DNA from 4 places in the Streptococcus sp. CL5.50 genome. Region 2 is predicted to be linked to each of the others. Evidence: predicted binding sites of a transcription regulator. Region 2 holds the regulator's gene; each other region holds the start of a gene.
What was found. Region 2 encodes Rex, which represses fermentation and respiration genes when NADH is low (regulators of the CRP and FNR family bind a similar motif). Its sites were predicted from a motif close to TTGTGAANTANTTCACAA; they were not measured.
Positions count from the first base shown of each region.

Region 1: a site for Rex is predicted at 1,787-1,804, ahead of adhE (bifunctional acetaldehyde-CoA/alcohol dehydrogenase). Genes of this name have one in related genera too.
Region 3: a site for Rex is predicted at 1,495-1,512, ahead of ACLNCV_RS08020 (zinc-dependent alcohol dehydrogenase family protein). Genes of this name have one in related genera too.
Region 4: a site for Rex is predicted at 1,823-1,840, ahead of ACLNCV_RS01160 (iron-containing alcohol dehydrogenase). Genes of this name have one in related genera too.

Region 1 is NZ_JBKOTR010000012.1:7,571-10,709, reverse strand. Features, by position in the region: gene tkt (transketolase) at 1-238, shown strand, start outside; gene yajC (preprotein translocase subunit YajC) at 356-655, shown strand; gene ACLNCV_RS07890 (low molecular weight protein-tyrosine-phosphatase) at 701-1,144, shown strand; gene ACLNCV_RS07885 (hypothetical protein) at 1,131-1,541, shown strand; gene adhE (bifunctional acetaldehyde-CoA/alcohol dehydrogenase) at 1,839-3,139, shown strand, end outside.
Region 2 is NZ_JBKOTR010000009.1:37,678-40,816, forward strand. Features, by position in the region: gene radC (RadC family protein) at 1-532, shown strand, start outside; gene ACLNCV_RS07110 (gamma-glutamyl-gamma-aminobutyrate hydrolase family protein) at 529-1,218, opposite strand; gene ACLNCV_RS07115 (redox-sensing transcriptional repressor Rex) at 1,236-1,877, opposite strand; gene ACLNCV_RS07120 (DUF4649 family protein) at 1,960-2,175, opposite strand; gene ACLNCV_RS07125 (DUF1831 domain-containing protein) at 2,183-2,530, opposite strand; gene ACLNCV_RS07130 (cysteine desulfurase family protein) at 2,535-3,139, opposite strand, start outside.
Region 3 is NZ_JBKOTR010000012.1:30,002-33,140, reverse strand. Features, by position in the region: gene ACLNCV_RS08030 (acyltransferase family protein) at 1-124, shown strand, start outside; gene nagA (N-acetylglucosamine-6-phosphate deacetylase) at 276-1,427, shown strand; gene ACLNCV_RS08020 (zinc-dependent alcohol dehydrogenase family protein) at 1,590-2,648, shown strand; gene ACLNCV_RS08015 (DUF1033 family protein) at 2,799-3,139, shown strand, end outside.
Region 4 is NZ_JBKOTR010000001.1:230,635-233,773, reverse strand. Features, by position in the region: gene ACLNCV_RS01170 (metal ABC transporter permease) at 1-115, shown strand, start outside; gene adcA (zinc ABC transporter substrate-binding lipoprotein AdcA) at 125-1,630, shown strand; gene ACLNCV_RS01160 (iron-containing alcohol dehydrogenase) at 1,915-3,066, shown strand.

The DNA.
Region 1 (3,139 bases), on a different contig from region 2:
TACAGATGTCTTTGATAAACAAGATGCAGCATACAAGGAAGAAATTCTTCCAAATGCAGTTCGCCGTCGTGTTGCAGTTGAAATGGGTGCAACTCAAAACTGGTACAAATACGTTGGTCTTGATGGCGCCGTTCTCGGTATTGATACCTTCGGAGCCTCTGCACCAGCACCAAAAGTATTGGCAGAATATGGCTTTACAGTTGAAAATCTTGTAAAAGTCGTTCAAAACTTGAAATAATTCTAAAAATCAGGGCGCAAGCTCTGGTTTTTTCTTACTAGAAAAGCAAGGTACAATCTTGTAAAAGTAGCTGAAATTTGATATAGTAGTCCTATGTAAAAGACAAAGGAGAATATAATGGAATCACAATATACATTTTTAATCATTCTTGTGGCTATGGTGGGCTTGATGTTCTTTACGCAACGCTCTCAAAAGAAACAAGCACAAAAACGTATGGAAAGCTTGAATAAATTACAAAAAGGCTATGAAGTTATTACAATCGGTGGACTTTATGGAACAGTCGATGAAGTAGATACAGAAAAGAAAACAATTGTTCTTGATGTAGATGGGGTTTACTTGACTTTTGAACTAGCTGCTATCAAGACCGTATTACCACTTAAAGAAACAGCTTCACTCGAAGGTGCGATTGAAAAATAAGACGGGATCACGAACTCCCGTTTTTCTATAAAAGAAAGGAATGGGATGAAAAAACTAGTTTTTGTCTGTCTGGGAAATATTTGCCGTAGTCCTATGGCCGAGTTTGTTATGAAATCAATGACAGATAATTATGAAATCCAAAGTCGAGCGACTTCCTCTTGGGAACATGGCAATCCGATTCATAAGGGAACTCAAGGGATTTTTCAACAGTATGAGATTCCTTATGAAAAAGGCAAGACATCGCTTCAGATTAGTAAGGAAGATTTTGAAGCCTTTGATTATATTATCGGCATGGATGCTTCAAATGTTTCTGACTTACGTCAGATGTGTCCAGCAGACTGTCAAGATAAGATTTACTCATTCGCATCTGAAAGTGTTCCAGATCCTTGGTATACAGGAGATTTTGAGGAAACCTATCGACGTGTTCAAGAGGGTTGTCAAGCTTGGTTAGAACGTTTAGAAAAGGAGAGTGAAGGTGGAAAATCTTAAGAATTTTTACGAAAAGTATCGTGTCTATCTGACTCGTCCACGTTTAGAGCTTTTGGCAGTAGTTACGATTGTTTTTTGTGCTGTGCTCGTCTTTTTTCTAAATATTCCCGGAAAAGGTGTTCTAAAGCTTGATAATGGAACCATTGTTTACGACGGTAGTCTTGTCCGTGGTAAAATGAATGGCCAAGGAACCATCACCTTCCAAAATGGAGACCAATATACAGGTGGTTTCAACAATGGAGCTTTCAACGGAAAAGGTACCTTTCAATCTAAAGAAGGCTGGACCTACGAAGGTGATTTTGTAAATGGTCAGGCTGAAGGACAAGGAAAACTAACAACAGAACAAGAAGTCGTTTATGAGGGGACTTTTAAACAAGGCGTTTTTCAACAAAAATAAGGCCTCCTTATCAAAGGAGGTATTGTTAGTATCAAAAAGTAAGCGCTTACCTGCAAATTCCTTTCTTTCCAAGCCCCCTTCCAAGTAAGTTTGTGAAATAAAAAAATTTGAAATAAATTTCACAAACTTTAAAGAAAAAACTTGATAAGTAAAGAAAACAATAAAAAATTCACAAACAATAAAAAATTCTTTGTGAAATGTCTATGAAACTGTTTACAAAGTTAAAATAATACGTTATAATTAACTTGTGAAAAAATTAACAAAGGATATCGATCCTTGAAAGCTATGGAGGAAAATATGGCTGATAAAAAAACTGTGACACCAGAAGAAAAGAAACTCGCTGCTGAAAAGCATGTCGACGGCTTGGTGCAAAAAGCTTTAGTTGCTCTTGAGGAAATGCGTAAACTCGACCAAGAACAGGTCGACTACATCGTAGCTAAAGCGTCAGTGGCAGCTTTGGATGCCCACGGAGAATTGGCTATACATGCCTATGAAGAAACAGGACGTGGTGTATTTGAAGACAAAGCAACTAAGAACTTGTTTGCTTGTGAACACGTAGTAAACAACATGCGCCACACTAAAACAGTTGGCGTTATCGAAGAAGACGATGTAACAGGTTTGACTCTTATTGCTGAACCAGTTGGCGTTGTTTGTGGTATCACTCCAACAACAAACCCAACATCAACAGCAATCTTTAAGGCTTTGATTTCATTGAAGACACGTAATCCAATTGTCTTTGCCTTCCACCCATCAGCTCAAGAATCATCAGCTCATGCAGCTCAAATCGTTCGTGATGCTGCGATTAAAGCAGGAGCTCCTGAAAACTGTGTACAGTGGATTACTGAACCATCTATGGAAGCAACTAGTGCGCTTATGAACCACGAAGGTATTGCAACAATCCTTGCAACAGGTGGTAATGCCATGGTTAAAGCGGCTTACTCATGTGGTAAACCAGCTCTTGGGGTAGGTGCCGGAAACGTTCCAGCTTATGTTGAAAAATCAGCTAACATCCGCCAGGCTGCACACGATATCGTCATGTCTAAATCATTTGACAACGGTATGGTCTGTGCCTCTGAACAAGCGGTTATCATTGATAAAGAAATTTACGATGAATTTGTAGCAGAGTTCAAATCATATCACACTTACTTTGTAAACAAAAAAGAAAAAGCACTTCTTGAAGAATTCTGCTTCGGCGTGAAAGCAAACAGCAAAAACTGTGCTGGTGCAAAATTGAACGCTGACATAGTTGGTAAACCAGCAACTTGGATTGCAGAGCAAGCAGGATTTACAGTTCCAGAAGGAACAAACATTCTTGCTGCAGAATGTAAAGAAGTTGGTGAAAACGAGCCATTGACTCGTGAAAAATTGTCACCAGTTATCGCAGTTTTGAAATCTGAAAGCCGTGAAGATGGTATTACTAAGGCTCGTCAAATGGTTGAATTTAACGGTCTTGGACACTCAGCAGCCATCCACACAGCTGATGAAGAATTGACTAAAGAATTTGGTAAAGCTGTTAAAGCTATTCGTGTTATCTGTAACTCACCTTCTACTTTCGGTGGTATCGGGGACGTTTACAATGCCTTCTTGCCATCATTGAC
Region 2 (3,139 bases):
AGTCTTGAGCAATCTTTCAAGCCTAACGGATTTGAAAAAAATGACCCTGCAGGAATTGCAGAGTCTGTCTGGTATCGGGCGAGTTAAGGCAATAGAGTTGCAAGCCATGATTGAACTGGGGCATCGTATTCACAAACATGAGACTCTTGAGATGGAAAGTATTCTCAGTAGCCAAAAGCTTGCCAAGAAGATGCAACAGGAGTTGGGACATAAAAAACAAGAGCACCTGGTGGCGCTCTATCTCAATACTCAAAATCAAATCATCCATCAACAGACCATTTTTATCGGCTCAGCTACTCGTAGTATTGCTGAACCACGTGAGATTCTTCACTATGCTATCAAGCATATGGCGACTTCACTCATCTTGGTTCACAATCATCCTTCAGGAGCGGTAGCCCCAAGCCGAAATGATGATCATGTGACTAAACTTGTAAAAGAAGCTTGCGACCTGATAGGAATTGTCCTCTTGGACCATTTGATTGTCTCTCACTCCAGTTATTTTAGTTACCGTGAAAAGACAGATTTAATCTAAAGTTCATTAACGACATAGTCAAAGAGGTTTTTATCTTTGGGACGATTTTCAAATAGAAATTCTGGATGCCACTGGACACCGAGAAAGGCGACATCATCTGTACTCATGACAGCTTCAATGATACCATCCTTAGGATCATGAGCCGCAACTTTTAAATTTGGTGCTAAATCCTTGATACTCTGGTGGTGGAAGGAGTTGATATGGGAGATTTCTCCATAGATTTCTCGAAGAACAGTATCTGGTTCTGTTACCAAACGTTGTGTTGTGTACTCGGCAGAACAATCCTGCCAGTGGTCTTCGATATCTTGATACAGCGTTCCACCCATGGCAACATTAAAGAGTTGAGTCCCACGGCAGACAGAAAAAACTGGCTTTTTCTGTTTGATAGCTTCCTTGATGAGGGCTAGTTCGAATATGTCTCTTTGAAGGTGGTAGTCGTCGCTATCAATGGTTTTTGCTTCACCATAGAATTTTGGATCAACATTTTGCCCACCTGTCAAGATGAGCTTGTCAATCATACTGATATAGTGGCTAGCCATTTCTTGATCACCAATCGGTAGGATGATGGGAATCCCTCCAGCGTCTTTAACGCCTTCCACAAAGCCTTTTGCTGCGTAGCTCATCATGATGTCATCATCTGGATGAGTTTTTTCGTTTCCTGTAATCCCAATAACTGGTTTTTTCATAAAATGATTTTCGCTTTCTAATCCTCTTTTCGCATGAAATAGAGGAGGGTTTGGAGTTCACTTGTCAGATCGACATATTGAACGACCACGTCTTTTGGCAAATGCAGATGGACTGGTGAAAAACTGAGAATCCCTTTCACGCCAGCATCCACCAAGAGATTGGCAACCTCTTGGGATTTAACGCTAGGAACAGTCAGGATAGCAGTCTTCACATCAGCATCCTGAATTTTATCCTTGATTTGAGAAATTCCGTAAATAGGAATCCCGTCGGGAGTTTGGGTACCAACTTCAGGATGATCATCTAGGTCAAAGGCCATGATAATCTTCATCTTGTTACGCTCATGGAAGCGGTAGTGGAGAAGGGCATGGCCCATATTTCCAATACCTACTAGCATGACATTGGTAATAGAGTTATCATTGAGCAAGTCGGCAAAAAACGTCATCAGTTTTTTTACATCATAGCCAAAACCACGGCGACCAAGTTCACCAAAATAGGAAAAATCACGACGTACGGTCGCTGAGTCAATACCGATGGCTTCTGCAATTTGCTTAGAGTTGGCACGTTCAATCTTTTCTGCATGAAATCTCTTAAAAATTCGATAGTAGAGAGAGAGTCTTTTCGCTGTTGCTTTTGGAATAGCAGACTGTTTATCTTTCACAAAATCACAACCTTTCTATTCTTCTATTTTATAGAAACATTGTGAAAAAATCAACAAAAATAAGAAAAAACTAAGAAAAATCTTAGTTTTGATGTAAAAAATCTGCATGTGATAGAAATCGGTAGAGGTCTCCGACCAGACCGTGATAAACTTTCTGGCCATTAAAAGTCAGAGAAGTCACATAAAGTGTATCTGGTAGGGTCACACATCCTGACAGAGCCAGCATGAGAGCTTCATAATCCTCATACTTGAGTGTACGCTCTACATGATAGTTGTCCTTATAGGTCAGTTCAAACATATGGGACCTATCTTTCCGATTTTGTAAAGACACCACGTTCTACCAAGCTATCCATGAGGAAGTAGAATTTTTCCTGATGAATGTGGTGGTCTTCTGATTTGAAAATATCAACTAGGCGTAGCCCAAACTTGTCAGTGATATTGATTTTAGCACCTGTAAGTTCCTTGTTAATGATGATTTTGAGTTGGAATCCCTCACCGCTGTTCGGAACTTTTTCCAAAAGGCGAGTCAATTCATAGTTACCAACCTTAGTCTCAAAAAAGGTGTTGTCCTTAAGGGTGAATTTCTTAACAGAAGGGCTAAGAGTGTAGTCGTAACGACAATTTTTTAACTGAATGGTTTTTTCAAATGCCATATGGCTAACCTCCGATAATTTCTTTTAAGGTTTTTGCGAGGGTATGTAGGTCTTCAACAGTATTTTGTGGCGACAAACTGATACGAACGGATTCCTTCAAGCGTTCTGAATTTGCCCCGTACATGGCTTCAAGAACATGGCTGGATTGGACAATACCTGCAGTGCAGGCTGAGCCAGTAGAGATTGAAATTCCAGCTAAATCTAGACGAAGGAGTAAGAGGTCATTTTTCTGACCAGGAAATCCAATATTGAGAACATAAGGGAGATGATGTTCTCCTCTATTCAAGTAATATTGAATGCCCTCTAGCTCTGCAAGAAAGGCAGTTTCTAAATTTTGTACATGTTGAAAATGTTCTTCTTGCTGTTTTAGGTCTTCTTTTAGGGCTGCAACCATGCCTATGATGGCAGCCAGATTTTCAGTCCCTGCACGTTTTTTCTGTTCTTGGTCTCCACCATGGAGATAGGAATCAAAGTCCATGCTAGATGCGTAGAGAAAACCGATTCCCTTAGGACCATGGAACTTGTGGGCAGAAGCAGTGAGAAAATCAATGCCCAATTCTTCGGGGTGAATTGGTATTTTACCAATAGCTTGAACTGCATCAACATGAT
Region 3 (3,139 bases), on a different contig from region 2:
TGGGACAGACCAAGTCCATTTTGGAAGTGACAATAGTAAAATTGAAGCAGGAGCTAAATTGTATGCAGATACCATTGCTGCAGCCTTGCAAACAGCTCAAGACAAGCCGGTCAAATCAAAATAACTTGTATTAAAAAGAGAAGAGTTGGAGAAATCCGGCTCTTTTAAAATATCTCTAGAAAATAGGTCTATACCATTTACAAATAAAAAAGAAAGGTTTATAATGTAATTGACATAATAAATTGTAGAATCAATCTTTTAAGGAGGTCATTATTATGCCTAATTACGTTAAAGCGGATCAGTTTTTCTATCCATTTGGCATTCGTCGCGGTGGGTACTTAGAACTTGTTGATGGCAAATTTGGGAAACATGTGGATCAAATTCCTGAAGGAGCAGAGGTTCTTGACTATACTGGTTATAGCATTGCACCAGGTCTTGTGGATACTCATATTCATGGATATGCAGGTGTAGATGTGATGGACAACAACATTGAAGGTACATTGCATACTATGAGTGAAGGACTTCTTAGTACCGGTGTTACCAGTTTCTTGCCCACAACTTTAACAGCCACTTATGAGCAATTGCTTGCAGTCACTGAAAATCTTGGAAACCATTATAAAGAAGCAACAGGTGCTAAGATTCGTGGGATTTATTATGAAGGTCCATATTTCACAGAAACTTTTAAAGGGGCACAAAATCCAACTTATATGAGAGACCCGGGTGTTGAGGAGTTTCATTCTTGGCAGGATGCTGCAAAAGGGATGCTAAATAAAATCGCTATTGCACCAGAACGTGATGGGGTGGAAGATTTTGTACGTACTATTACAGGTGAAGGTGTGACAGTTGCACTTGGACACTCAGATGCGACATTTGAACAAGCTAAGAAGGCAGTTGATGCTGGAGCTAGTGTATGGGTACATGCCTATAATGGGATGCGTGGTTTAACACACCGCGAACTAGGTATGGTAGGAGCTATGTATGAGCTCCCACATACTTACGCAGAATTGATTTGTGATGGTTATCACGTAGATCCAAAAGCTTGTGAGATTTTACTTAAGCAAAAGGGGACAGAAAACATCGCTCTTATTACGGACTGTATGACAGCTGGTGGGCTTGAAGACGGTGACTATATGTTGGGAGAATTCCCTGTTGTAGTAGCAAATGGAACTGCACGTCTCAAATCTACTGGTAATTTGGCAGGTTCTATCCTCAAACTTAAAGATGGTATGAGAAATGTAGTCGAGTGGGGTATTGCAAATCCACACGAAGCGGTCATGATGGCTAGCCTTAACCCAGCTAAATCTGTTCACATTGATGATGTCTGTGGTCAAATCCGTGAAGGCTACGACGCAGACTTTATCGTATTAGATAAAGATTTGGAATTGGTAGCAACCTATCTAGATGGTGTGAAACGTTATCAAGCATAAGAGAGAAAGCAGAAGTTAGAGATTAGCTTCTGCTTTTTTATCTATATTGCTTTACCAGTAAATAAAAAAGTTAAAAAAATCACAAGAAAACTTGAAGAAACGAATGAAAAGGCTTATAATTATATTGTGAATAGTACAAATAAAAAAACGGAGGAGTGCTTTATGAAAGCCTATACTTATGTTAAACCAGGACTTGCTTCTTTTGTTGATGTAGACAAACCAGTTATTCGCAAGCCAACAGACGCTATTGTGCGTATCGTAAAAACCACTATTTGTGGAACAGACCTCCATATTATCAAAGGGGATGTCCCTGCTTGCCAAAGTGGTACCATTCTTGGTCATGAAGGGATTGGGATTGTTGAAGAAGTTGGAGAAGGAGTTTCTAATTTCAAAAAAGGCGACAAGGTCTTGATTTCTTGTGTTTGTGCCTGTGGTAAATGCTACTACTGTAAAAAAGGAATTTATGCCCATTGTGAAGACGAAGGGGGCTGGATTTTCGGTCACTTGATTGACGGTATGCAGGCTGAATATTTACGTGTCCCTCATGCAGATAACACTCTTTACCACACTCCAGAAGACTTGTCAGATGAAGCCTTGGTTATGCTATCAGACATTCTACCTACTGGATATGAAATTGGTGTCTTGAAAGGGAAAGTAGAACCTGGTTGCAGCGTAGCCATTATTGGTTCAGGTCCAGTTGGTTTAGCAGCTCTTTTGACAGCTCAATTCTATTCACCAGCTAAATTGATTATGGTGGACTTAGACGATAACCGCTTGGAAACTGCTGTATCATTTGGTGCGACTCATAAGGTTAATTCTTCAGACCCTGAAAAAGCCATTAAAGAAATTTATGATTTGACAGATGGTCGTGGTGTGGATGTTGCTATCGAAGCTGTTGGTATTCCTGCAACATTTGATTTCTGTCAAAAGATTATCGGTGTAGATGGAACGGTTGCCAACTGTGGTGTGCATGGTAAACCAGTTGAATTCGATTTAGATAAACTTTGGATTCGCAACATCAATGTAACAACTGGTTTGGTATCTACAAATACCACTCCACAATTGTTGAAAGCTCTTGAAAGTCATAAGATTGAACCAGAAAAATTGGTAACCCATTATTTCAAACTCAGTGAAATTGAAAAAGCTTATGAAGTATTCAGTAAGGCAGCAGACCACCATGCAATCAAGGTCATTATTGAAAACGATATTTCTGAAGCCTAGGTAGTAACAAGATTTTGGAACATAAGCAAATAGAAATTCAGTCATCATAGTATGGCTGGATTTTTTATCAAAAAAATTAAGAAATGAGCATATTTCTTTCCTTGTTTAGCGGAATTGGTTATAATATACGGTACAAAGGAATGAATGAATATGTATCGTGTTATAGAAATGTACGGAGATTTTGAACCGTGGTGGTTCTTAGAAGGTTGGGAAGAAGATATTGTAGCAAGTAAGAAATTTGACCAGTATTATGATGCTCTCAAATACTACAAAACTTGCTGGTTTAGATTGGAACAAGAATCCCCTCTTTATAAAAGTAGAAGTGACTTGATGACTATTTTTTGGGATCCAGAAGACCAACGCTGGTGTGATGAATGTGATGAGTATTTACAACAATACCATTCTTTGGCTCTTTTGCAGGATGAGCAGGTTATCCCAGATGAAAAACTACGTCCAGGCTATGAAAAACAAACAGGAAAGGAAAGGCACCG
Region 4 (3,139 bases), on a different contig from region 2:
GGTAGCAGGACTTTACATTTCCTACTATGCAGAAACACCTGCAAGTGCAAGTATTACCATTATTTTTGTAACTGTTTTCTTGCTAATCAGTTTAGTAAGACGTTTTATCAAATAGGAGATGAACATGAAAAAAATTAGCTTATTACTCGCCAGTCTATGTGCCTTGTTTTTAGTGGCTTGTTCCAATCAAAAGCAGGCAGATGGCAAACTAAATATTGTGACAACCTTTTACCCTGTCTATGAATTTACCAAGCAAGTCGCAGGAGATACGGCTAATGTAGAGCTTCTCATCGGTGCTGGTACAGAACCCCATGAATATGAACCGTCTGCCAAGGCAGTTGCCAAAATCCAAGACGCAGATACCTTCGTTTATGAAAATGAAAACATGGAAACATGGGTTCCTAAATTACTAGATACTTTGGATAAGAAAAAGGTGAAAACCATCAAGGCGACAGGCGATATGTTGCTCTTGCCAGGTGGTGAGGAAGAAGAGGGAGACCATGACCATGGAGAAGAAGGCCATCACCATGAGTTCGATCCCCATGTTTGGTTATCACCAGTTCGTGCCATTAAACTAGTAGAGCACATCCGTGACAGTTTATCAGCAGATTATCCTGATAAAAAAGAGACCTTTGAGAAGAATGCTGCTGCCTATATCGAAAAATTACAAGCCTTGGATAAGGCGTATGCAGAAGGATTGTCTCAAGCCAAACAAAAGAGCTTTGTGACTCAACACGCAGCCTTTAACTATCTCGCCTTGGACTATGGACTCAAACAAGTTGCAATCTCAGGCCTTTCTCCAGATGCAGAGCCATCAGCAGCTCGCTTGGCAGAATTGACAGAGTATGTCAAGAAAAATAAAATTGCCTATATCTACTTTGAAGAAAATGCCTCACAGGCCCTTGCTAACACACTTTCAAAAGAGGCAGGTGTCAAAACTGATGTCCTTAATCCTTTAGAAAGTCTGACAGAAGAGGACACCAAGGCTGGAGAAAACTACATTTCCGTGATGGAGAAAAACCTCAAGGCTTTGAAACAAACAACGGACCAAGAAGGCCCAGCAATCGAGCCTGAAAAGGCAGAGGATACCAAGACAGTCCAAAATGGTTACTTTGAGGATGCAGATGTCAAGGATCGCACCTTGAGTGACTATGCAGGTAACTGGCAATCAGTTTATCCTTTCCTTGAAGATGGTACTTTTGATCAAGTGTTTGATTACAAGGCTAAGTTGACAGGTAAGATGACTCAGGCTGAGTACAAGGCCTACTATACAAAAGGCTATCAGACAGATGTGACTAAGATTAATATCACTGATAACACTATGGAATTTGTTCAAGGTGGACAAAGTAAGAAATTCACCTACAAGTATGTTGGTAAGAAAATCTTGACTTATAAGAAAGGAAATCGTGGCGTGCGCTTCCTCTTTGAAGCGACAGATGCGGATGCTGGACAATTCAAGTATGTTCAGTTTAGTGACCACAATATCGCCCCAGTTAAGGCAGAACACTTCCATATCTTCTTTGGAGGCACAAGCCAAGAAGCCCTCTTTGAAGAAATGGATAACTGGCCAACCTACTACCCAGATAACCTATCTGGCCAAGAAATTGCCCAAGAAATGTTGGCGCATTGATGAGAAATCGACTAGTTCATAGGAGCTAGTCGGTTTTTTGAAATAGGGGCTGATGTGTAGCCCATTTCATGTGTCGGCGGATAGCCTATAGCTGTTATCTTTGGTAGATGCAATTTTGTTTCAAGGAGCAGAGTATCATATTGGGAAAGGATCTTATAAATAATAATCAAATTTCACTCCTTTTAAAATTATTTGTTAAACAATTCACAAATAATTGAAAACGAATACAAAAAGTAATATAATGATGTTAAATATATAGCGCGAAGGCGCAGGAGGAAAATTATATGGCTACATTTTATGTTCCGGCAGTCAACCTTATTGGAAAAGGTGTTGTAAATGAAGTGGGTCCTTATATCAAGGAACTTGGCTATAAAAAGGCACTTTTGGTGACAGACAAGTTTATCGAAGGAAGTGACATTTTGCCTAAGGTTTTAAAACCGCTAGATGCAGAAGGAATCGAATATGTCATCTTTAGCGATGTAGAGCCAAACCCTACTTGTAAGAATGTCACAGATGGGGTAGCTGCTTTGGAAGAACATGGATGTGATTTTATCATCAGTCTTGGTGGGGGTTCTCCACAGGATGCAGCTAGTTGTATCTCTATCATGGCTACAAATGGTGGAAAACCACAGGATTATGAAGGGCTTCATAAGTCTGCTAAAAAAGGCTTGCCAGTTGTGGCTATCAATACAACAGCAGGAACTTCTGCAGAAATTACCATTAACTATGTGATTACCGATGAAGAACGCAAGGTTAAGATGGTAATGGTTGACAAGAATAGCCTTGCTCTTATCTCTGTTAATGACCCTGAATTGATGATTTCAAAACCTCAAGCTTTGACTGCAGCTACAGGTATGGATGCTCTAACCCATGCTGTTGAAGCTTTGGTAACACCTGGTGCTTATGATGTGACCAAGAAATTATCTATCGGAGCAATTGAGCTTATCAAGGAATATCTTCCTCGCGCTGTAGCAAATGGACACGATATTGAAGCGCGTGAAGGTATGGTCAATGCCATCTTCCTTGGTGGTATGAGTTTTAACAATGCAGGTCTGGGCTATGTTCACTCAATGGCTCACCAGCTCGGCGCAGTATATAATTTGCCACACGGTGTTTGCTGTGCCATGTTGTTACCAGTTATAGAACGTGAAAATGCTAAACGTGTACCAGAAGCTTTCCGTAATGTTGCCAAGGCCTTGGGACTTCATGTAGAAGGTAAATCAGATGAAGAGTGTGCCGATTACGCAATTGCTGAGATTGAGAAGCTTTCTGAGATAGTAGGCATTCCTAAGAAATTGACTGAACTTGGTATTGAAGAAAAAGATTTCGACTTTGAATACCTTTCTAAGAATGCCTTGATTGATGCCTGCGCACCAGGAAATCCATTCATGCCAACCTTAGAAGAAACGATTGCCTTTTATAAAGAGTTGTTTTAGCAAGAGATTTGACGACAATGTGACAATTCACCTCTAATTATTGACATTTCAGGAAAAATTGCAGTAAAAACTG